DNA from 3 places in the Mesorhizobium sp. WSM4819 genome. Region 3 is predicted to be linked to each of the others. Evidence: predicted binding sites of a transcription regulator. Region 3 holds the regulator's gene; each other region holds the start of a gene.
What was found. The regulator PhoB, encoded in region 3, activates phosphate uptake and scavenging genes when phosphate is short. The targets are predictions, from matches to a motif close to TGTCATNNANCTGTCAT.
Positions count from the first base shown of each region.

Region 1: AC0L18_RS22720 (esterase-like activity of phytase family protein) is a predicted target of PhoB. The motif match lies at 1,477-1,493, and genes of this name have one in related genera.
Region 2: olsB (l-ornithine N(alpha)-acyltransferase) is a predicted target of PhoB. The motif match lies at 5,257-5,273, and genes of this name have one in related genera.

Region 1 is NZ_JBVVQO010000028.1:69,139-76,478, reverse strand. It holds gene AC0L18_RS22720 (esterase-like activity of phytase family protein) at 1-1,417, opposite strand, end outside; gene AC0L18_RS22715 (glycoside hydrolase family 25 protein) at 1,568-2,584, opposite strand; gene AC0L18_RS22710 (hypothetical protein) at 2,803-3,051, opposite strand; gene AC0L18_RS22705 (GFA family protein) at 3,171-3,569, opposite strand; gene AC0L18_RS22700 (alpha/beta fold hydrolase) at 3,757-4,713, opposite strand; gene AC0L18_RS22695 (SRPBCC family protein) at 4,740-5,225, opposite strand; gene AC0L18_RS22690 (ParB N-terminal domain-containing protein) at 5,655-5,903, opposite strand; gene AC0L18_RS22685 (N,N-dimethylformamidase beta subunit family domain-containing protein) at 6,060-7,340, shown strand, end outside.
Region 2 is NZ_JBVVQO010000016.1:4,730-12,069, reverse strand. It holds gene AC0L18_RS16325 (DUF934 domain-containing protein) at 1-317, shown strand, start outside; gene AC0L18_RS16320 (DJ-1/PfpI family protein) at 454-1,074, shown strand; gene AC0L18_RS16315 (fatty acid desaturase) at 1,215-2,237, opposite strand; gene AC0L18_RS16310 (hypothetical protein) at 2,372-2,605, opposite strand; gene grpE (nucleotide exchange factor GrpE) at 2,845-3,480, shown strand; gene AC0L18_RS16300 (trimeric intracellular cation channel family protein) at 3,600-4,232, shown strand; gene olsB (l-ornithine N(alpha)-acyltransferase) at 4,318-5,193, opposite strand; gene AC0L18_RS16290 (ATP-binding protein) at 5,371-7,340, opposite strand, start outside.
Region 3 is NZ_JBVVQO010000035.1:60,467-67,806, reverse strand. It holds gene AC0L18_RS25590 (sugar ABC transporter permease) at 1-518, opposite strand, end outside; gene xylF (D-xylose ABC transporter substrate-binding protein) at 659-1,699, opposite strand; gene AC0L18_RS25580 (ROK family protein) at 1,965-3,212, shown strand; gene phoB (phosphate regulon transcriptional regulator PhoB) at 3,344-4,033, opposite strand; gene phoU (phosphate signaling complex protein PhoU) at 4,050-4,757, opposite strand; gene pstB (phosphate ABC transporter ATP-binding protein PstB) at 4,793-5,608, opposite strand; gene pstA (phosphate ABC transporter permease PstA) at 5,621-7,234, opposite strand; gene pstC (phosphate ABC transporter permease subunit PstC) at 7,227-7,340, opposite strand, start outside.

The DNA.
Region 1 (7,340 bases), on a different contig from region 3:
TGGCGTAGAACGAGTCCGAGGCAGCGAACAGCTTGCCGGCAGCGTCGCCGGCGGCGAGCGCCGAAAGCGCGCCCCAGCCGAGCGGCGTCCCGTCTGCCGTGGGCTTTGCCGTGATCATCGGGTAAGCGGCGGGGCCTTCGGAGCGCTCGTAGATCATCACGTGCGAGCGGGCGAGCCCGTCCTCGACCAGGTCGGCCTCGTTGGCGGTGACCAGGAGATTGCGCGACGGGATCGCGACCAGGCCTTCGAGGCCGATGCCGGACGGCAGGATCTGCACAAACCGAGGCTCTGCACCGGTGTCCTTGTAGACGCCGACAACGGAGCCACGCTCCGAAGCGACGAAAATCAGCCTGTCCTCGCCGAACGTGCCGGTCTCGAGACCTTCCGGCTCGACGCCCTTCTTGTTGCGGTCGTCGGGATAATGGCCGGCATTGGCGACCTGGTACTCGAAGGACGAACCGGATTCGTAGAGCACCTCGCCCTTCTTGCTGAAGATCGTGAAACCGCGCGAGCCGCCCTTGTAGTCGCCTTCGTTGGCGACGGCGAGGCGGTCATTGTCGAGCCATTTCACGGCGTCGGGCTCGCGCGCGACGTTTTCGATCTTGCCATCGAAGGACAAGGCGCCGTTCTTCCTGGTGTCGATCTTGTCCAGAGTGGCCGAGCCTGCGGAGAAGTGCGTGACGATCGCGCCGGTTTCGGCGTTGACGATGGCGATGTGGTTATTTTCCTGCAGCGTGACCGCTATCTCGCCGGCCTCGTTGAAGGCGACGAATTCCGGCTCGGGATCTTCCCCAGCGACTTCGGCAATGCCCGCCAGGTTGACGGTCTTCATTGTCGCGCAATCAGGCTGGCCTTCGGCAAGCGTGAATATCCTGAGGTCGCCCGCCGGCATCTGCGGAATTTCTCCGTCGTTCAGATCCTCGTCGCGCTCGTTCTCGATGGCGATGGCCAAAAACTTGCCGTCCTTGCTGAACGCCAGCGAGTCCGGCTGGCCGCCGAGGTCGCAGGTGCTTTCGATCGCCTTGGAGGCAAGATCGATAACGCTGAGGTTGCCCGAAGGCCTGGCTTTGCTTTCCGACGTGTTGACGCCGGCCAGCACCTTGCCGCCGATGACCACAATCGAGGTCGGCTCGCCGCCGATCTTGACGATGCCGCCGGCCTTGGGCGCCTTGGGATCGGCGATGTCGATGAAGCCGACCGCACCGAGCGGGCTATCGGAATAAACCAGCGTCATGCCGTCTTCGCTCGCCGTGATGATCTCGGACGAAGTCGGCGTGGTCTTCTCGACATCCGCCGGCAGGTTTCCGGCCACCGCGAAGCTCGCGACGCGGTTGAACATCATGTCGGCATGGGCCGGCAGCGAAACCGAGGCAGCAAGCGCTGCCGTCAGGACGAAAAGCGCGGAATGGCGGGGCACGGGTGGCGTCTCCTGTTCGAATGGAAGCCACCTGATTGCGGGAGCGACATTTCAATGCGATGACGGATCGATGACACTTCCGCGACAGGCGGTCAGGTCCGTCGATATTCACCTCATGCTGGTCTGCAAATGGCGGCTTTCTGCGGCCGCCTACTCCGCCTCGGCCACCATCTGCCGCCCGCCAACCCAGTTCCGCCAGGCTCTCTCGTCGCCGTGGAACACATTGAGGTCGATGCGGCCCCTCACCCCATGCGACAGGCCGGAGCCGGAATACTGCCAGAACACCCATTTGCGGCCGGGATAGACCTTTGACGGGTGCTGTGCCACCGCGCGCAGCCAGAATGGATAATCCAGAAATGCGCCTCTGAGATTGGCGCGGTAGAAATCAGGCGCGGTGTAGATGATGGGCCGCTGGCCGTAGTGGCGCTCGAGCTTGTCCATGAAGACCTGCATCTTCTCCAGCACCTTTTGCCGCGACGGCCGCCGCTTGCAGCTGGATTCGCCGTTCCACTCGACATCGATCACCGGCGGCAAGGCGCCCTCGACCCTCGGCACGTTGCGGATGAACCAGTCGGCCTGCTCACCAGCGGTGCGGCACCAGTAGAAGAAGTGATAGGCGCCGCGCTTGAGGCCGGCGGCGTCGGCATTGCGCCAGTTCTTCCTGAACATTGGGTCGAGGTGATCGCCGCCGTCGGTCGCCTTGATGTAGGCGAAGTTCGCGCCCTGCGCGCGCAGCTTCGCCCAGTTCACGTTGCCCTGCCAGCGCGAGACGTCGACGCCGTGAACGGCGAGGTGCCTGGGCGATGCCCTGCCGAAATTGATCGGCTTGGCGTCACGGAAACGATAGCGCTGGACCGGCTCGGCGAGGATCGGTGCTGCCCGTGCCAGCCGCTTCGGCGCCACCAGGGCAATCGGCTCGACGGGTGGCTCGATGCTTTCGGCAGGCTCCGGAGTGGCCATCGCCACAGTCTGCTCCGTCGCCTCCTCCGGCGCGAAGTCGGGTTCGACATCGGCAGCGCCGACCGACGCCACCGGCGCGGGCGGCCGCACAACCGAGCTGGTGGTCTCGCTGGACGGCACTTGCAGCGCGTCGACGCCGGACGTGGACGTGCAGCCGGCAAGGCAAAGTGACGCGATCGAGAAGATGACGACGCCTGATAACCGCATCTGGACCTGTACGCAGAACACAACAGACCGATGGCAAGACAACGCCGCCGGACAAACCAGTCCGGATTACTAACAAGAAATTACCAACAAAGTTTGAATCAAATTGTTAGGGCAGAGGGGCTGGGCAAGGCGCTCGCTCTATCACCTTAGCGGTGAGAGCCTGGAAACGATGCAGGACCGAGACGGCGCGAAGGATCGCGACGCCAACAGATCGCTGCCTAGCCGCACAACCATAGATTGTGGCAGCTCTCGGCTACCATATGAGCGGGCGGGACGGAGCGGTCGGTGCCAAGGCGATCAGAGTTGGGGCGATCGGTGACGGGATTGACCGGCGCATCATCATCCCGGCGAACCTTTTCTTCGAGCAGCGAGCGAAGCTCGGCCGGCTGCACGTGGTCACGCTCCATCACCAGCTTGACCATCGGATCGCTCAAAAGCTCATCCAGGGTGTTAATTCTGTCGTTCATCTGTCGCCTCCTTCGACTGCCGACCCGCAGGCAATAGATAGGCGGCAATGATGGCTCGCCAATGACGCTTTGCCGGCTATCTCGTGTCCCGGACGAAAAAATTTGGCACGCCCTGCGCCTCAGTTGGGCGGCGGGGCGCCTTCATATTGCGGCAGTCCGTCATCGAGCTGCACCCAAGGCTGCTTCGAGGCGGTCCAGATATGCATCTGCGGCTTGAACATGGAAGGATCGTCGAGCGAGCCGGAGGTGATGCCGATGATGCCGGCGGAGTCGCGCCGGGAAAACATCGTCGTGCCGCAGCCCGGGCAGAAGCCGCGCTTGAGATCGGGCGAGGAATTCACCGTCGCCACCGGCCCGTCAATGGTCACATCGTCGATACGGAACAGCACGCGGGCGTTGAAGGCCGCGCCCAGCGCCTTCTGGCAAAGCCGGCAATGGCAGACGCGCTCGTTGATCGGCGCGGCCTCAGTGCGGTAGCGCACTGCCCCGCACAGGCAGCCACCCTGATATTTCGCCATTGCCTTAGCCCGTCTTTCTGAAGATTGGCAGGAAGGTAGCTGCCGGGATAGGAGCGTCAATTGAAAAGCTTTGATGGCGCCATCTGTTGGCGTGATGCGGCAGGCCGAATGTACGATCAGGCGCGATGCGCAACGAGCGTCGCCGGCCATCTCGCGGGAGGACGGCCGGCAGGCAGTTGTCAGGCGGTCAGTGCGTTTCTCTGACGATCTCGTCCCAGGTCTTGACCTTGGTCTCGCCATTGAGGAAGGGCAGTGCGGCGGCCACCAGTTCCGGCGCGAAAAACACGTCGTAGTGGGTGCGGTTCGGCAGGATGGCCAAGCGGTTCTGCGACAGGTTCTCGCGCATCCAGCCGGCGTCCTTCAGCCCGCCGCCGAGCATCTGATAGAACTTGATCTCATGCTCGGGCCGGTACATGTCGCTGTCGCCAAATATCAGCATGACCGGCATCTTCAGCTTCGCTACGTCGGCGGAGTAGTCGTAGTCCTTGCGCATATGGGTGCCGAGCTGGTCGAGCAGTTTTGGAAAATCCTGCGGGTGCGGCGCGACCGCGACGTAGGATTTGTACATCGGCGTGTCCTTCATCATGTCGGCCATCGCCGCGCCGACCTGCGCCTGCTGAGTACGCATGTCGGCATAGAAGCCGTCCGAGGCATAGCCGGTCGAGACCAGCACCAGCCGGCGCACTGTCTCGGGATGCTGGACGGCCATGCGGAAGGCGACGCCGCCGCCCAGCGAGTAACCCATGACGTCGACTTTGTCGTAGCCGAGCGCCTTGACGATCGCCGCCATGTCGTCGCCCATCGCCTCAAGGCTCAACGGCCGATCGCCGAGCGCGGTGCGGCCGTGACCATGCAGGTCGACGCCGATGACGGTGCGGCTTTCGGCAAGCTTCGGCAGGATCGGCGCGAACATGTCTGTGGTGCCGAGCCCACCATGCAGCAGTAGCAGCGGCTCGCCCCGGCCATAGACGGCGTAATAGTAATTCAGGCCGTTGATCGGCAGCAGGCCGGATTTCGCCGGCTTGGGCATGGCTTTCGTTTCGCTGGTCATGGACGGCTTTGCGTCCTCGGCTTTGGTGGCGCCCGGCGCGGCGAAGAGCGCCGCAGCCGAGGCGAAAATGGCGAAAAACATCGATCTGGACATGTCGGTCTCCTTGCGTCCCGCCGATATCAAAGCCGCTTGGCGACTTCTTCGAGCTGGTCGGCGCACTGGCCCCAGCCCTCGTGAAAGCCCATCTTCTCGTGCTCTTCGCGGTCAGTGACCGACCAATGCGCAACCCGGGCGATGTAGCGGGTCTTGCCCTCGCCCTCATCCTCGAAGGTCAGCACGACCGTCATGAACGGCTTTTCGGAAGGCTCCCAGGCCTTTGTATAGGCGTCGGTGAGAACGATCTTTTTGCCCGGCACGACTTCGAGGAAGACCCCGGGGTTCGGGAATTCACTGCCGTCGGGACCGGCCATGACGACCAGGCTGGAGCCGCCGGTGCGTACGTCCATTTCGGCGCGCGGCGTCGTCCACGGCTTTGGCGCGAACCATTGCGTCACGAGCGTCGGCTCGGTCCAGCAGCGATAGACGTTCTCGCGCGGCGCATCGATGATGCGGGCGAGAACCAGTTCACGGTCGGAACTGGGGGCGATGTCGAGCTTGGTCGTCATGATGGTCTCCTCAGAATTGATTGGCTTCGTGCCAAGGACGAGCCACGAGACCGCGGCCCGACACCGCCAACGAAATAATGTCGACAACATCCGTACTTTACGTCGATCTGCCAGTGGCGCTGCAGGGATCTGACGGGTCGGAAGTATTCCTTCGTTCACTTCGGTGGGCCATCATAAACATTCTGGATCGCGGAGACCCTGGGATCCATTCCGTGACCACGGCCGAAGAATGCAGCGGTGCACAATTCAGCACCGTAGCAGCGCTCCGAGGTCGCGGCATGGATACTGGGGTCTGCGCCGCGTCGCTTCGCTCCTTGCTCCGCCCCAGGATGACGAAAAGACGGACGCTTCAGCTAATCGCCGAGGCGCGCGTCACATCAACACGCGACCAAAGCCTTCCACGGCGAGGACCATATCGCTCCGTGACCGTCAGTGGCGCTTGGCTTGCACCAGATAGGCTTCGATCTCGGTCTCGCCGAGCCACTTCGCCGCTTCCAGCCGGTGCAGGCCTTCAACCAGGATATGGCGCTTGCCGTCGTGGCGCACCTGGATCGGCGTCTTCATGCCGTTTTCCAGAATGTCCTCGGCCAGATGCCGAACGGTCTCGGGATGCAGCGTCTTCCTGCGCGCGGTCGGCACGTAGATGTCGTCCACCCTGACCTTTTGCACTCTCAGCATGTCGGCTCCCGCGGCGGAAAAGGCCGCCTTTTGAGAGATAGTCGGTTTGACAGGCAAGGCCAAGGCCGGCTGTCAGCTATCGCTGGCCCGATCGTTTCCGATTGACGCTTGCCGAGCAGATGGCCGAAATGGCGATCTTCGATCATGCCGGTAGCCATGACTGACTTGCCGACCGAATTCCCCGATTTCGGGCTGACGCTCCACCAGCGCCGGCAAGCGGTGCGCGGCCACTACTGGGAATGGCCGGGCATGGACGGCGAACATGGCGAGATCTGGTGCTACAGCGACCGTTTCTCATACCGTCGGGGCGAGACGGTGACGCTGCATGTCAGCTCGACGGCCTCCAGCTTCAGCATGGCGATCGTCCGCGACGGCAGCATCGAGACGAAAATGTTCGAGAAGGCCGGGATCGCGGCACGCTGGCAGGATACACCCGACCAATGTTCGGTCCTAGGCTGCGGCTGGAACGCGTCGTTTGAATTCCGCGTCGGCGACGACTGGCCGTCCGGGGCCTATCGCGTCACGCTGACGGCGGATGGCCGCGATGGCAAGCCGGTCCGCTGCCACCATTTTTTCATCGTCACCCCGCAGCCCGGCAAGAAACGGGGACGTGTGCTGCAGGTCGCCGCCACCGGCACCTGGCTTGCCTACAACACTTGGGGCGGCTCCAATCATTACGAAGGCATCACCGGCCCGAACCGCGACCAGTATGCCCCAATGGTGTCGACGCAGCGGCCATGGTGCCGCGGCTTTGTTGTCCTGCCGAAGGAGGCGCCGCGCGTGCCGCTCGAGGTCGCCGTGGCGCCCAAAACCGTGCCGCGCTATCCGCATATGGAATGGGCCTTCGCCACCGGCCATTCGAAGAAATACGCCTCGTCGGGCTGGGCAAGCTATGACAGCCACTTCTTTCGTTTTGCAGAGCGTGCCGCCTATGCGGTCGACCTTGCCAGCCAGCACGAATTGCATTTCTCGCCCGAAATCCTCGACGGCTATGACTGCGTCGTCTTCGTCGGCCATGACGAATACTGGACCTGGGAGATGCGCGACGCTGTCGACGCCTATGTCGAGCGCGGCGGCCATGCGGCGCGCTTCGCCGGCAATTTCATGTGGCAGACCAGACTGGAGGACGAGGGCCGCCGTCAGGTCTGCTACAAATACCGCGCCCGCGCCGAGGATCCGGTCTATCGCGGCGGCGACGTGACCCGCGCCACCAACTCCTGGGAAGCACCGGAAATCGGCCGGCCGGGTGCGACGACCTTCGGGCTCAATGCGACCAGGGGCATCTACGCCGGCTGGGGCGGTTGCGCACCGCGCGGCGTACGCGGCTTTCCGGTCTACCGGCCTGAGCATTGGGCGTTCGCCGGCACAGGCATCTATTACGGCGACCTGCTCGGCGCCGACAGCCATGTCTATGGCTATGAGGTCGACGGGCTCGAC
Region 2 (7,340 bases), on a different contig from region 3:
CGGACCTGCTCGACCAGATATCGCTGGTGGCGCTGGCCTTCCCGGCTTTCAGTGACGGCCGCTCCTTCTCCAAGGGCGAACTGCTGCGCAGCCGCTACCGTTTCGAGGGCGCGGTCCGCGCCACCGGACAGGTTCTGGTCGACCAGCTTCCGCATATGCTGCGCCTCGGCTTCGACGAGTTCGAAGTATCAAATCCAGTGTTGCTGAAACGGCTCGAGGAAGGCCGCACCGGCGGTCTGCCGCTGTCCTACCAGCCGACCGTGAAGCCGGAGGCCAAGGGTCCCAAATATTCCTGGCGGCGGGTGCGCGCCGGCTGATCTTCCCGACGGATCAGGTCGCATCTGGTCGGACCACTTTGCCGATTCAATCTTTTATTTTCGGCATCCGCCCCTTAAGATACGGCCTATTATTTCGCGATCCGAAATAAATTCGCCACCAAGGGAGGAACCGGGTATGGCTGGTAAGAAGATATTGATGCTCGTTGGCGAGTTCAGCGAGGAATACGAGATTTTCGTCTTTGAACAGGCCATGCATGCGGTCGGCCACACCGTGCATGTCGTGTGTCCCGACAAGAAGGCAGGCGATATCCTGAAGACGTCGCTGCACGACTTCGAGGGCCACCAGACCTATACGGAAAAGCTCGGCCACGACTACATCCTCAACAAGACGTTTTCCGAGGTCAATCCGGCTGAATACGATGCCGTCTATGCGGCAGGCGGGCGCGGGCCGGAATATATCCGCATCGACAAGCGCGTGCAGGCGCTGGTGCGGCATTTCCACGAGACCGGCAAGCCGATCTTCACCATTTGCCACGGCGCCCAGATCCTGATGGCGGTCGACGGCGTGCTGCGTGGCAGGGAGGTCGCGGCGCTGCAGTATTGCGAGCCGGAAGTCACGCTCGCCGGCGGCACCTATATCGATGTCGCGCCGACCGGCGCCCATGTCGACGGCAATCTGGTGTCGGCCAAGGGCTGGCCGGGGCTGGCCGCCTTCATGCGCGAATGCCTGAAAGTGCTTGGCACCGAGATCCGCCACGGCGAGATCCTGATGCGCGACGAACGCAAGGCGGCTTGAGTCGGGCCTTGGAAACCGCCGCACCTGTGGTGCGGCGGCACTACAGCGCCGCGTCCTTTTGGGACGCGCAAAGGACGCTGTAGAACTTGATTCTGCGCATGATCCTTCCGAAAATCGATTTCGATTTTCGGGTGATGCTTTTACGCAGTCATCCGCGCTTCGCGAAACGACACCAGCTTGCTGCGGCTCTCATCCCACAGCGCCAGCTTGACGCAGCGCAGGCTGTCGAGAAGCGTGACGCGGCCGATTTCGCGCAGTTCCGGATAGTCCCTCAGGACCTCCTGGAGCCGATAGCACGGCACCTTGGCGGAGAGGTGATGCACGTGATGGACGCCGATATTGCCGGTGAACCAGTTCAGCACCGGCGGCAGGTCATAATAGGACGAGCCGTGCAGGGCCGCATGCTGGAACTCCCATTCGGAGTCCTTTGCCCACTCTGTCTCTTCGAACTGGTGCTGGACGTAGAACAGCCAGATGCCGGCGGAGCCGGCGAGAACGACGATGGGCAAGTGGACAACCAGGAACGCTTCGAGGCCGACGAACCAGATGAGGGCGGCGGCCGCAACCGCGATGGCCACGTTGGTGGCCATTGACGACACCCAGGGCGTGAGGCCGCCTCGCATCATGCCGACCGGCAGTCGCTGCTCAAAGATGAAAAGCCAAATGGGGCCGAGGCCGAACATGACGAGCGGATGGCGATAGAGACGATAGGCAAGGCGGCCCCGCCAGGACATTTGCCGATATTCGGCAACAGTCAGCGTCCTGATGTCGCCCGTGCCGCGCTCATCGAGATTGCCGGCGCTGGCATGATGGGTTGCGTGGGCACGTCGCCAGCAATCGTAAGGCGTCAACGTCAGGATGCCCAGGCCGCGGCCGATCCAGTCGTCGGCGGTGCGGTTGGCGAAGAAGGAACCGTGGCCGCAATCGTGCTGGATCATGAAGATCCGCACCAGAAAGCCGGCGGCCGGAAGGATGAGGATCAGACCCCACCAATGGCCATAGGCATAGGCAGCCGAGGACAGTGCCCACAGCGTGGCAAAGGGGATGAGGGTGATGGCAAGTTCGACGGCGCTGCGCCGCCTGTCAGGTTTCTTGTAGCGCGCCAGGATCTTCAACCAGGCACGCTTGCTGTTCGCTACAGCTTCGGGGGAAATCATGTTCATCAGGAAGCATAGACGGACCATTTCGTCGCCGCAAGCCAGGCATCACGCAAAGTTACTGCGGGTAATTGTCGCGCGACGCGCAAGCTGCGGCAAAAGGCATGCCAATGACGCGCAGCGACAGGCGTGTGTGTTGTCTATCGCCGGTTGCCACCGGCGGCTACGCTGCTTTCGATGCCGTCCAGGCGGTCAAGCAATTCCCTGAAACGATCGGGAATGTCGTTCTCCGTCCGGAACGCCGGCAACGCGCGCAGAAAGTGCATCGTTGCCTCGGTGCCGAACTGGCGCCTGATGCCGGCCGCCAGCCTTTCACGTCTTTCGTCATCGTTGGGGGCGCCATTCTTACGGTCGCCGTCGTTGCGGGTCGCCATCTCAAAATCCTGTGTCGGTTTCGAAACTCTTCCAGCAGACGAATGGTTCCCCCATCGCAGCATTTTGGCAAGCAAAGCCGGTGGTTACAGTAAAATTTGAATTAATATCGAAAGGTCTCCATGATGCGTCGTCAAAAGCGCGAACGGCCTGTCCAGTATCGCTTGCCCCTTGATTTTTGGCCGCCAAACCTCGATATCGGGCACAAAATCCACATCATTTGAAATGACGGGAAACGGCGATGAGCGACCAGGCAAAAGACGAACGCGCGCCCGATGAAGCCGAGACGGCCGGGGCTGCCACCGAACACACGCAAGGCAGCGCCGACGGCGACTATGAGGCGCTTGTGCGGCTGCTGAAGGAAAACGACGAGTTGAAGGACCGCGCGCTCCGCGTCGCAGCCGAGATGGAGAATCTGCGCCGCCGTACCGCCCGTGACGTGCACGATGCACGCGCCTATGCGGTTGCCAATTTCGCCCGTGACATGCTGTCGGTATCGGACAATCTGCGCCGCGCACTGGATGCGATCCCGGCTGAGTCCAAGGCGTCAGGTGATGCCGGTTTGAAGTCACTGATCGAGGGCGTCGAACTCACCGAGCGCGCCATGCTATCGGCGCTCGAGCGGCACGGAGTGAAGAAGCTCGAGCCGGAAGGCGAGAAATTTGACCCGAATTTCCACCAGGCGATGTTCGAGGTGCCCAATCCGGAGGTGCCGGCCAACACGGTGGTCCAGGTCGTGCAGCCCGGCTATTCGATCGGCGAGCGGGTGCTGCGGCCGGCCATGGTCGGCGTTGCCAAGGGCGGTCCCAAGCATGTGGCTGGTGACGCCCCGGTCGAGCCAGGGCCGGTGAATGAGCAAGCTGAGAAGGATGCGTAAGTTAAGGGAATAGGGCAGTAGGAGCAGTAGGGGCAGTAGGGTAAAGGAGCCGTACCAATCGTCCGGCTTCGTGCTATTCATACATCCCTATTCACCCGCTCTCCTACTCCGCTATGCCCTTGAACCCGATCGAGCTTCTCGACTATGCCGGTGTCGCCGTCTTCGCGGCGACCGGTGCGCTGGCCGCTTCGCGCAAGCAGCTCGACATCATCGGCTTTCTGTTCCTGGCCAGCGTCACCGGCATCGGCGGTGGCACGTTTCGTGACGTCATCCTCAATCTGCCGGTCTTCTGGGTTACCAACTCTGGCTATGTGCTGATCTGCGCGGTGGTGGCGATGCTTGTCTTTTTCGGGGCGCACCGTCTCGAATCCCGCTGGAAATTACTGCTCTGGCTCGACGCCGTCGGCCTCGCCGCGTTTTCGGTGATGGGTGCCGCCAAGGGCCTGGCCATCACCGGCTCGCCGGCCGTGTCCGTTGTTACCGGCGTGCTCACCGCCACGTTCGGCGGGATCTTGCGCGACCTGCTGGCCGGTGAGGCTTCGGTGCTCTTGAGACCAGAAATCTATGTCACCGCCGCCCTTGCGGGCGCCATCCTGTTTACAACAGGCGATCTCGCCGGACTGCCGCCGCTCGCCTCGGGCCTGGTGGGCTTCATAGCCGCTTTCTGCGTGCGTGGCGGCGCGCTTAAGTTCGGCTGGGCCTTTCCGTCCTACAAGAGCCGGCCCGGCCGGCGGCCGGAAGATATTCCGTGAAATGAGGGCGAGTAGCGAATAGGGACAACGATCCGCAGCGAAACTCCCGCTACTCGCTACTCCCTATTCGCTACTCATTGGAATCTCAGGCGGCGAAGCGCTGGGCTTCCCCGCCATAATAGCTGACGTAGCGGGCGCCGATCTCCTTGACCGGCATCACCACGAACACGTCGACCGTCGAGAATTCGCGGTCGATGACGCAGCCGTCGCCGATGCGCGCGCCGACGCGCAGATAGCCCTTGACCAGCGGTGGCATCGCCGCGATCGCGGCCTTGGCGTTGACCGCCTCGATCGGCATCAAATCCATGGAGCAGTAGCGCCCGGCGACCGCGCGCACGTCCCAGGCCGAATTCGTGCGGCAGTGATGGGCGAGATAGGTCAGCGCTTCGGCGTGCGCCGCCGGCACGGTGCCGGGGAACGAGGCGCAACCGGTCATCACGCCGATCCCATAATGGTTGATATAGGCCCAAATACCTTGCCAGAGCGCCTCGATGGTGCGCTTCGAGCGGTATTCCGGCAAGACGCAGGAGCGGCCGAGCTCGAGGAAACGCTGGCCGGGATGGCGGGCGATAAGATTGGTCAGCTCAAACTCGCCCTCGGAATAGAAGCCGCCGGCCGCTGCCGCGATTTCCTGCCGCAACAGGCGGTAGGTGCCGACAATGCGGCGATGCTCGGGACCGGACAGCGAGGTGTCGAAGACGAGCAGATGATCACAGAGCGGATCAAAATGGTCGGCGTCGCGGCGGTCCTGCACCTGAAACAGGGTTTTCCTGGCGCCGAGCTCGTCATAGAATACCTGGTAGCGCACTTCCTGCGCGGCGGCGATCTCGGCCTCGTTGCGTGCGAGCCGCACTTCGAGGTTGCCGATACGGCCGAGCGCTTCGCCTTTTATGACGGCATCGACGTTGCGCCCAGTGAGCAAAGCACCCCTGGCGTTCGGCCGAGCGTCACATTCCGGCATAACTGTATGCACGAGTGATTCTCCTTCGAGCCATCCCTCTTGGCACGGGGATACGGCGTAGGTGCAACAGGATTGTGACAGTAACGTGATACGGCCCTGCCGGCAATACTTCGTCGGCTGGGCAACCCTTCAACCGGCTATGTTCTGCAGGTAAGCCAGGCAAGGACAGCCGGCGGATCAAGCGGCCACGTGACCCTCGACCGCATGGACAAGCGCGTCGGGGTCGAGCGGCTTGGTGACGAAGCCGCTGGCGCCATGGGCGAGCACTGCGTGGCGGGTCGTTTCCTGACTGTCCGCCGATAGCACCATGATCGGAACCGGCGACACGGCGGTTTCCTCCTCGTGCCGGCGGATGGCGGCGATCGCGTCCAGCCCGTCCATGACAGGCATGTGCAGGTCCATCAGCACCACGTCGAAGCGGTACTTGTGGTCGGTGCCGGTGATGGCCTCGACGGCGGCCTTGCCGTTGCCGACCAGTTTCACGCGATGCCCGGCCTTCAGCAGCGTGGCACGGGCAAGCATGGCGTTGATGTCGTTATCCTCGGCGATCAGCACGGACAGGCCCCGCCGCCGGCTGCCAATGGCGCGGGCGGTTGGTGCGCCGCGCTTTTCCGGCTGCGGCTGGGTGAGGGCAGGCACGCTGCTGGTCAAAAGCACGCGAAGCAACGTTTCGCCACGCACCGGCCTTGCCAGAAAGGTGGCGTAGCCGCTGGCGCGGAAGTCGCCCAGCATGCCGCGGTCGGTCGGCGCGATCAGTGTGATCGCCTCGCAATCGGCAAAGCCGCTCTGGCGAAGGCGCTTGAGCAACCTGCCGTCGCCTTCCTCCATGGCCGCATCGACCAAAAGCGCGTCGCAGCCTTCGGCGAAGGACGCTGCCTGGGCGGCGGTGGTGGCCAGATCGACCTTGCCGCCATTGGCGCGGATGGTGCGGGCGATGGCGTCGGCCTCGATGGCGTTCTTCGACAGGATCACGGCGCGCCGCCCTGACAGCGCATCCCGACGGCTCTGCGGCGGCTCGGTGGCCGATATTGCAGGGATTTCGAAGACGAATTCCGAACCCTGGCCGAACTGGCTCGACACCGAGATCGTGCCGCCCATGGCGATCACCAGGCGCCTGGAGATGGCAAGACCGAGCCCGGCGCCGCCATGCGCGCGGGTCGACGTGCCGTCAGCCTGTTCGAATTCCTCGAAGATGCGCTCCAAGTCGTCCTCGTGCAGGCCGGGACCGGTGTCGGTGACGGTGAAGCATATGCGGTCGGTGGTTTCGGTGCGGGCACGAGCGATGCTCACCAACACGCCGCCGCTGTCGGTGAACTTGATGGCGTTGCCGATGAGGTTGAGCAGCACCTGCCTGACCCTTCCAGGATCGGCTGATATCATCTGCGGCACGTCGGGTTCGACATGGCAGCCAAGGCCGATGTTCTTGGCGAAGGCACGCGCCGCCAGGAGTTCCACGATGTTGTCGGCGATCTCGCGCACCGACATTGGCTGCGGCTCGGGATCGAAGCGGCCGGCCTCGATCTTGGAATAGTCGAGCAGGTCCTCGATCAGCGCCAGCAGGGCGCTGGCCGAGGTCGAGATGGCGCCGACATAGGTCCGTTGTTGCGGCGAGAGCCCGGTGTCCGCCAGCAGCTTGGCCATGCCCATGATGCCGTTCATCGGCGTGCGGATCTCGTGGCTGACGGTGGCGAGGAAGCGCGATTTGGCCTGGCTTGCATATTCGGCTCGCTCACGGGCAGTGATCAGCGACGTTTCGGCGTGCTTGCGTGCGGTAATGTCGCGGGCGATGGCGCGATGCGAGACAGAACCGCTCTCCTTGTCGCGCACGGACAGTTCGATCCATGAGAACCAGCGCGGGCCGCTCGGTGTTCTAATGGCGACGTCGGTGGAGCTCAGGCATTCATGGTCGGAAAAAGCGGCATCGGGAACGATGCCGACGTCGATGCCGAGGTCGGCCAGGGCCCTGCCGGCAAGGTCGCGCTGGTCGGCTCCGACAAGCTCGGCGAAAACCTTGTTGGCATAGACGACGTGGCCGTCACGGTCGCGATGGACGACGAGATCGCCGAGCGCGTCGATCAGCCCGCGAAAGCGTTCCTCGCTCTCCTGCATCTCCCACACGCGGTCGGCCAGGCTCTCAACCTCGGCGC
Region 3 (7,340 bases):
ATCAGCCACGCCATGCCGCGCCAGATCAGCAGGCCGCCCAGCGTCACGATGAAGGCCGGAACCTCGAGATAGGCGATGATGAAGCCCTGAAGCGCGCCGATCATCAGGCCGAGCGCCACGCCGGCAGCCAATGCGATGACCCATATCCAGGGATTTCCAAGCTGGAATCCCATGACGCGGACGAGGAATTCTGCCTGGGCAACGCCCATCACCATGCCGATCACGCCTTCGACGGAGCCGACCGAAAGATCGATGTTGCGCATCACGATGACCAGCACCATGCCGGTCGCCATGATCGCGACCGAGGAAGTCTGCACCGACAGGTTCCAGAGATTGCGCGGCGTGAGGAAAAGCCCACCCGACAGGATGTGGATTCCAACCCAGATGATCATCAGCGCGCCGACCATGCCGAGCATGCGTATGTCGAGCTCGGTTGCCTTGAGGAAGCGGCCGAAGGGGCTGAGCGCGGATTCACGCGCCCGATCGGCAGCCGGCGTGTTGGAAGTCGTGTCGGTCATGATGTCCTCCCACCGTTGCCGTCTGCCGCGGATGCCGGAAGCAGCATAAACGTTACCCGCGAGACGCGGGAAAACAACTCTTTTGAAAAAAACGCCGCGGCGTGAAACCGCGGCGTCTCAGGTTTTTTGGCGAAAGCGGATCAGTTGCAGACCGGTACAGTGCCCGCTGCCACGCCGGCGCAGACCTCTTCCTGCTGGATCCAGCCGGCGTCGATGACGACGTTGAGATTGTCCCTGGTGATGGCAATCGGCGTCAGGAACAGCGACTTGACGACATTGCCGCCGGGCGTGGTGAAGTCCTTGACGCCGGCAATATCTGTCATCGGCTTGCCGTCGGCCAGCTGCGAGGCGATCTCGGCAGCGTTCTTGCCGAGCTCGCGCGCGTCTTTCCACACCGAGACGGTCTGCGTGCCGAGCGCGATGCGGTTCAGCGCGGCATGGTCGCCGTCCTGGCCCGAAACCGGGACGGATCCGGCCAGTCCTTGCGCCGTCAGCGCCGCGACGACGCCACCGGCGGTGCCGTCATTGGCGGCAACCACCGCATCGACCTTGTTGTCGTTGGCGGTCAGGAACTGTTCCATGTTCTTCTGGGCGTTGGCGGGAAGCCAGCCGTCCGTATAAGCCTCGCCGACATTCTTGATCTTGCCGCTGTCGATGGCATCCTTGAGCACCTCCATGGAGCCGGCGAACAGGAAATCGGCATTAGGGTCGGCGCCCGAGCCCTTGATGAAGACGTAATTGCCTTCCGGCGCCACCTTGAACACTTCGCGGGCCTGCATGCGGCCGACTTCCTGGTTGTCGAAGGTCAGATAGAAGACGTCCTTGTTCTCGATCAGCCGGTCATAGCCGACGACCGGAATGCCTTCGTCCAGCGCCTTCTGCACCGCCGGACCGATGGCCGAGGCATCCTGCGCAAGGATGATCAGCGCGTTGGCGCCCTGCGAGATCAGGCTCTCGACGTCGGTCAACTGCTTGCCGGGATTGGACTGCGCGTCAGCGGAGATATATTTGTCGCCGGCGGCATCGATCGCCGCCTTCATGGCGGCTTCGTCGGTCTTCCAACGCTCTTCCTGGAAGTTCGACCACGAAACGCCAATGACCTTGTCCTTGGCCTGCGCGGCCGACGCGAGCGTCAGCGACATGGCGACCCCCGCCAGAATGGCGGCTGCGAATCTCTTCATGATATTCCTCCCTGCGCCGCGTAGGGCGCGACCAACTGGCCCGAAGGCCGGCACAAAGGCTCCTATTTTTTCGAGCCTCGAAAAAATACTGGTCCAACGCCGAAGCACTGTCAACACCAATTCTGATGGATTTTGACGTCCTGTCGGTCTTTTTTTCGAGGCTCGGAATAATAATGACAGCCCCTTCTGCTTCTGCCAGTATTTGTCGGACATTACCGACGGCTTCCGATTCATGAGCGGCCGCGGCGATGAGGAGGAACAAAAAATGTCGGTGGGAATCCGTCATGACGATCTGCGCCGGCGCAACCGGGCGATGGTGATTTCGGCCGTGCGCCGCGCAGGCCAGCCGTCGCGGACCGAGATTGCCGCGACCACCGGCCTTAGCCATTCGACCATATCGGCGATATCTGCCGACCTGATCCAGGAAGGCATCCTGGCCGAGAGCAAGGCGAGCGAGACGGTTTCGCTGAAACGCGGCCGGCCGCAGGTCGGCCTCAGCCTCAATCCGCAAGCCGCTGCGGTGTTGGCCGTCGTGTTGTCGCTGAATTTCCTGTCGGTCGCCGTCATCGATTATGCCGGACAAGTGGTCGCCGAGGAACAGCGCCGGCTGGACACGCTGACCATGTCGCGTGACGCGCTGATCGACGAATGTGTCGCCATCGTCCGGCGCCGGCTCGAAGATCCCGACCTCGATGTCCAAAGCGTCGCCCGCATCGCGCTGGCGATCCAGGGCATCACCGATTCCCACGCGCGCGCCATGTTGTGGTCGCCGATCACGCCGCAGACGAACATCGCCTTCGCCGACATTCTGGAACGCGAGTTCGGCATCCCGGCCATCATGGAGAACGACTGCAACATGATGGCCGTGGCGCTGCGCTGGCGCCATCCGGATCGCTACCGCGACGATTTCATCGCCATCCTGCTCTCGCACGGCATCGGTATGGGGCTGGTGCTGAAGGGCGAGCTGTTCACCGGCACCCACTCCTCAGGCGGCGAATTCGGCCACATGATCCATCGGCCGGGCGGCGCGCTTTGCCGCTGCGGGCGGCGCGGCTGCGTCGAGGCTTATGCCGGCAACTACGCCATCTGGCGCAACGCAAGGCTGTTGAGCGAGAACGCCGAGCCGGTCGCCGATGTCAGCGACGCCGACATGCGGGCCTTGGCGGCCCGGGCGCGCGAGATGGACGGACCGGAGCGCGAAGCCTACCGCAAGGCCGGCGAGGCGCTCGGCTTCGGGCTCGGCAGCCTGTTTGCGCTGATCGATCCTGCGCCGGTGGCCATGGTCGGCGCGAGCGCTGCCGCCTTCGACCTGATCGAGCCGGCCCTGCGCGCGGCCATCGCCCAGACCGCCGGCGGCCAGCATTCGGGTTCGATTTCCTTCGACACCGAGCCGAATGAGTTGCCGCTGATCCGCGAAGGCTGCGCCATGCGGGCGCTGAGCTTCGTCGATCAGGAGATTTTCGCGCCGAGCATCCAGGCACGAGCCGGCTCGGTCGGAAAGAACGTGGCTTGAATCCGAAGGCAGGGATTCCCGGGTCGCGACTTGGGGTGTGTTGAGATTCAGGTCAGGCCGAGTCGAGAATGGTGGGTTCCGAGAACCGGAGCGGAGCGTACTCTGGGGTACGCCGGAAGCGCAGGTATCAGCTAGTCTTCCCTGATCGCATAGCCGGCGCCACGGATGGTGCGGATGACATCGGGCATGCGACCATTGTTGACCGCCTTGCGCAACCGGCCGACATGGACGTCCACGGTGCGCTCGTCGATGTAGATCGTCTCGCCCCAGACATTGTCGAGCAACTGGCTGCGCGAGAAGACCCGACCCGGGTGCCGCATCATGAATTCGAGCAGCCGGAATTCGGTCGGCCCGAGCCGGATCTCGCTCTTCTTGCGATAGACCCGGTGCGATTCACGATCGAGCATGATGTCGCCGACCTTGAGCACGCTGGACAGCACTTCCGGCTTGGCGCGGCGCAGCAGCGCCTTGACCCTGGCCATGAATTCCGGTGTCGAGAACGGCTTGACCAGATAGTCGTCGGCTCCGGTCGAAAGGCCGCGCACCCGGTCGCTCTCCTCGCCGCGCGCGGTCAGCATGATGATCGGCAGCCGCTCGGTTTCGGGGCGCACCCGAAGCCGCCGGCAAAGCTCGATGCCGGAAACCGCCGGCACCATCCAGTCGAGCACCAAAAGATCGGGCACGTTTTCCTGCAGCCGGATTTCGGCCTCGTCGCCGCGCGTCACCACCTCGACCTGATAGCCTTCGGATTCCAGATTATAACGGAGGAGGACGCCCAGCGGCTCTTCATCCTCCACCACCATGATGCGCGGCGCGATCATCGGCCGGTCACTCCTGTCATGTCGCCGGCGCCGACATCGTCGTTTCGTCGAGCTTCGGGCGATCCGCCGGCAATTGCTGCCCGGTCACGACAAAGTAGGCGTTTTCGGCGATGTTGGTGACGTGATCGCCGATACGCTCGAGATTCTTGGCGCAGAACAGAAGGTGCGTGCAGGCGGTGATGTTGCGCGGATCCTCCATCATGTAGGTCAGGAGCTCGCGAAAAACCGCCGTGTATTTCACGTCGATCTTCTGGTCGTCGGCGCGCAGTTCCTTCAACGCGCCGGCATCGCGCGACACATAGTGCTCGACCACGCCGCGCAGCTGCACAAGAACGAGATCCGCCATCGCGTCAATACCGTGCGACAGATTATGCGGCGTCGCGCTCTGCCCGACTGCGCTGACCCGCTTGGCTATGTTCTTGGCCAGGTCGCCGATGCGCTCGAGATCGCCGGCCATGCGGATTGCGCCAACCACGGCGCGCAGATCCTGCGCCATCGGCTGCCGCTTGGCGATCAGCGTGATGGCGCTGTCGTCGAGCTCGCGCTGCCGCGCATCCATGATGGCGTCGTCCGAGACGACGCGCTGCGCCATCGCATTGTCCGACGCAAGCAGCGCGCGGATCGAGGCTGCGACCATTGCGGCGGCAAGCTCGTCCATGTCGCGGATCAGCCTGTCGATGTGCTCCAGTTCCTCGTCGAAAGATGCGACGGTGTGTTCACCCATGGTGCTGTCCTCGTGTTCGAAATTCGCCGGACCGCTCAGCCGAACCGGCCGGTGATATAGTCCTGGGTGCGCTTGTCGTCCGGGTTGGTGAACATCTTGTCGGTCGCGCCCTCCTCGACCAGATAGCCGAGATGGAACATCGCCGTGCGTTGCGACACGCGCGCCGCCTGCTGCATCGAATGGGTGACGATGACGATCGTATAGTTCTGGCGCAGTTCGTCGATCAGTTCCTCGACGCGGGCGGTGGCGATCGGATCGAGCGCCGAACAGGGCTCGTCCATCAGGATCACTTCCGGCGACACGGCGATGGCGCGCGCGATGCACAGGCGCTGCTGCTGTCCGCCGGACAGGCCGGTACCCGACTCGAGCAGGCGATCCTTGACCTCGTTGAACAGGCCGGCCTTCTTCAGGCTCGATTCGACGATGCCGTCCAACTCGGCTTTGGTCCTGGCAAGGCCGTGAATGCGCGGACCGTAGGCGACGTTTTCGTAGATCGACTTCGGAAACGGGTTCGGCTTCTGGAATACCATGCCGACGCGAGCTCGCAACTCGACGACATCGATTTTCGGATCGTAGACGTCCTCGCCGTCCAGCGTGATCTTGCCGCTCACCCGCGCGATATCGATGGTGTCATTCATTCGGTTCAGGCAACGCAGGAACGTCGACTTGCCGCAGCCCGATGGGCCGATCAACGCCGTCACCTGATGCTCGCGGACATCGAGATCGACGTCGAACAGTGCTCGCTTCTCGCCGTAGTGAACGGAGACCTTTTCGCCCTTCATCTTGATCGAAGGGGCGTTGGTTGTGCTGCTCAGTTTCTGCTCGACGCCGGCTTCCGTCATGATGTTCATATCCTCTACTCCTTACCAGCGCCGCTCGAAGCGCCTGCGCAGTATCACCGCGATGGCATTCATGATGACCAAAAACACCAGCAAAATCAAAATCGCCGCCGAAGTCTTCTGCTGGAACCCCGCTTCCGGGAAATCCGCCCACATGAATATCTGCACCGGCAGGATCGTTGCGGGATCGGTGAAGCCGCCGGGAATGTCGACGATGAAGGCGACCATGCCGATCATCAGCAACGGCGCGGTTTCGCCGAGCGCATGCGCCATTCCGAGGATGGTGCCGGTCATGATGCCCGGCATCGCCAACGGCAGGACGTGATGGAATACGGTCTGGACCTTGGACGCTCCGATGCCAAGCGCCGCCTCGCGGATCGACGGCGGCACGGCGCGCAGCGAAGCGCGCGAGGCGATAATGATGATCGGCAGGGTCATCAGCGCCAGCACCATGCCGCCGACCACCGGGGCTGAGCGCGGCATGCCGAAGAAATTCAGGAATACGGCAAGTCCAAGCAGGCCGAAGACGATCGAAGGCACCGCCGCCAGATTGTTGATATTCACTTCGATCATCGTCGTCAGCCGGTTCTTGGGCGCAAATTCCTCAAGATAGATCGCCGCTGAAACGCCGATCGGGAAGGCGATGGCGAGGGTTACGATCATGGTCAGGAACGATCCGACGACCGCGCCCCAGACACCGGCCAATTCCGGCTCGCGGCTTGCGCCGGTGAAGAAGAAGATCGAGTTGAACCGGCTTTCGATCAGGCCGGCGCTCTTCAGCGTGTCGAGCCAGACGATCACCTTGTCCGAAATCTTTCGCGATGCTTCCGGCGTCTCGATGACGCGCAGGAATGCCTGGCCGCTCGCGGCGGGCGCCGTGCTGTCCAGCGCCTCGATCACCGTGCCTTTTGCGATCACCGTGCCGTTGGCCGCAGGCGACAGCGAGGTCAGCTTGACCGTGCCGCCATTGAACGCGACCAGCAGCGACGACGCGCCGCTCGTCAGCGTAAACATGCCGTTTTCGCCCTCGGTCGCACCATGGCCGCGCGCCAGCGCCAGCATGGCATCGTCGCCGAAGGTCAGATCGATGTCGCCGCTGGTTCCCGAAGGCGTGACGCTTGTCGAAATCGCTTCGTCCGAACCGACGTCGGCAAGCAAACCCTTGAGATAGAGGTCGGCAAAATCGTCAAGTGGAACCGCATAGTCCACCGTTCCTCCGAGCATCCCCGGATCAGCCGCAATATCCTTGCGCAGGAACACGCCTGTGCCGGTGGAAATCAGCCCGCGCAGCAGGCGCTTGTCCTGGCGGCTCTTCACATCCGGAAATTTTGCCGTAAGCGCTTCCTGAGCGATGGCGTCGTAGTTCACTTCATCGAGTTTCGCCGGGTCGACCTTGGCCGCTGAAAGATCGATCGGCAGCGTCACATAGTTCTGCCGCAGCGCCGGAATCGCCTGCGTGACGATCGTCGACAGGAGCAGCACAAGGAACAAGCCGGCCAACGCGACAGCTGCAGCGCCAAGCCATTTGAACCATTTTTCCGTGCGGTAGCGGCCCTTCAGCCGCGCCTTCGCGGCATCGTCGGTATGAACGCTGACCGGCCGTCCGACGGCGCCGAATGACGAGATCGCATCAGTCATATTGCTCTCGGTATATCTGGACGACGCGCAAAGCGACGATGTTGAGGGTAAGCGTGATGCAGAACAGCACCAGGCCGAGTGCGAAAGCTGCAAGCGTCTTGGCGCT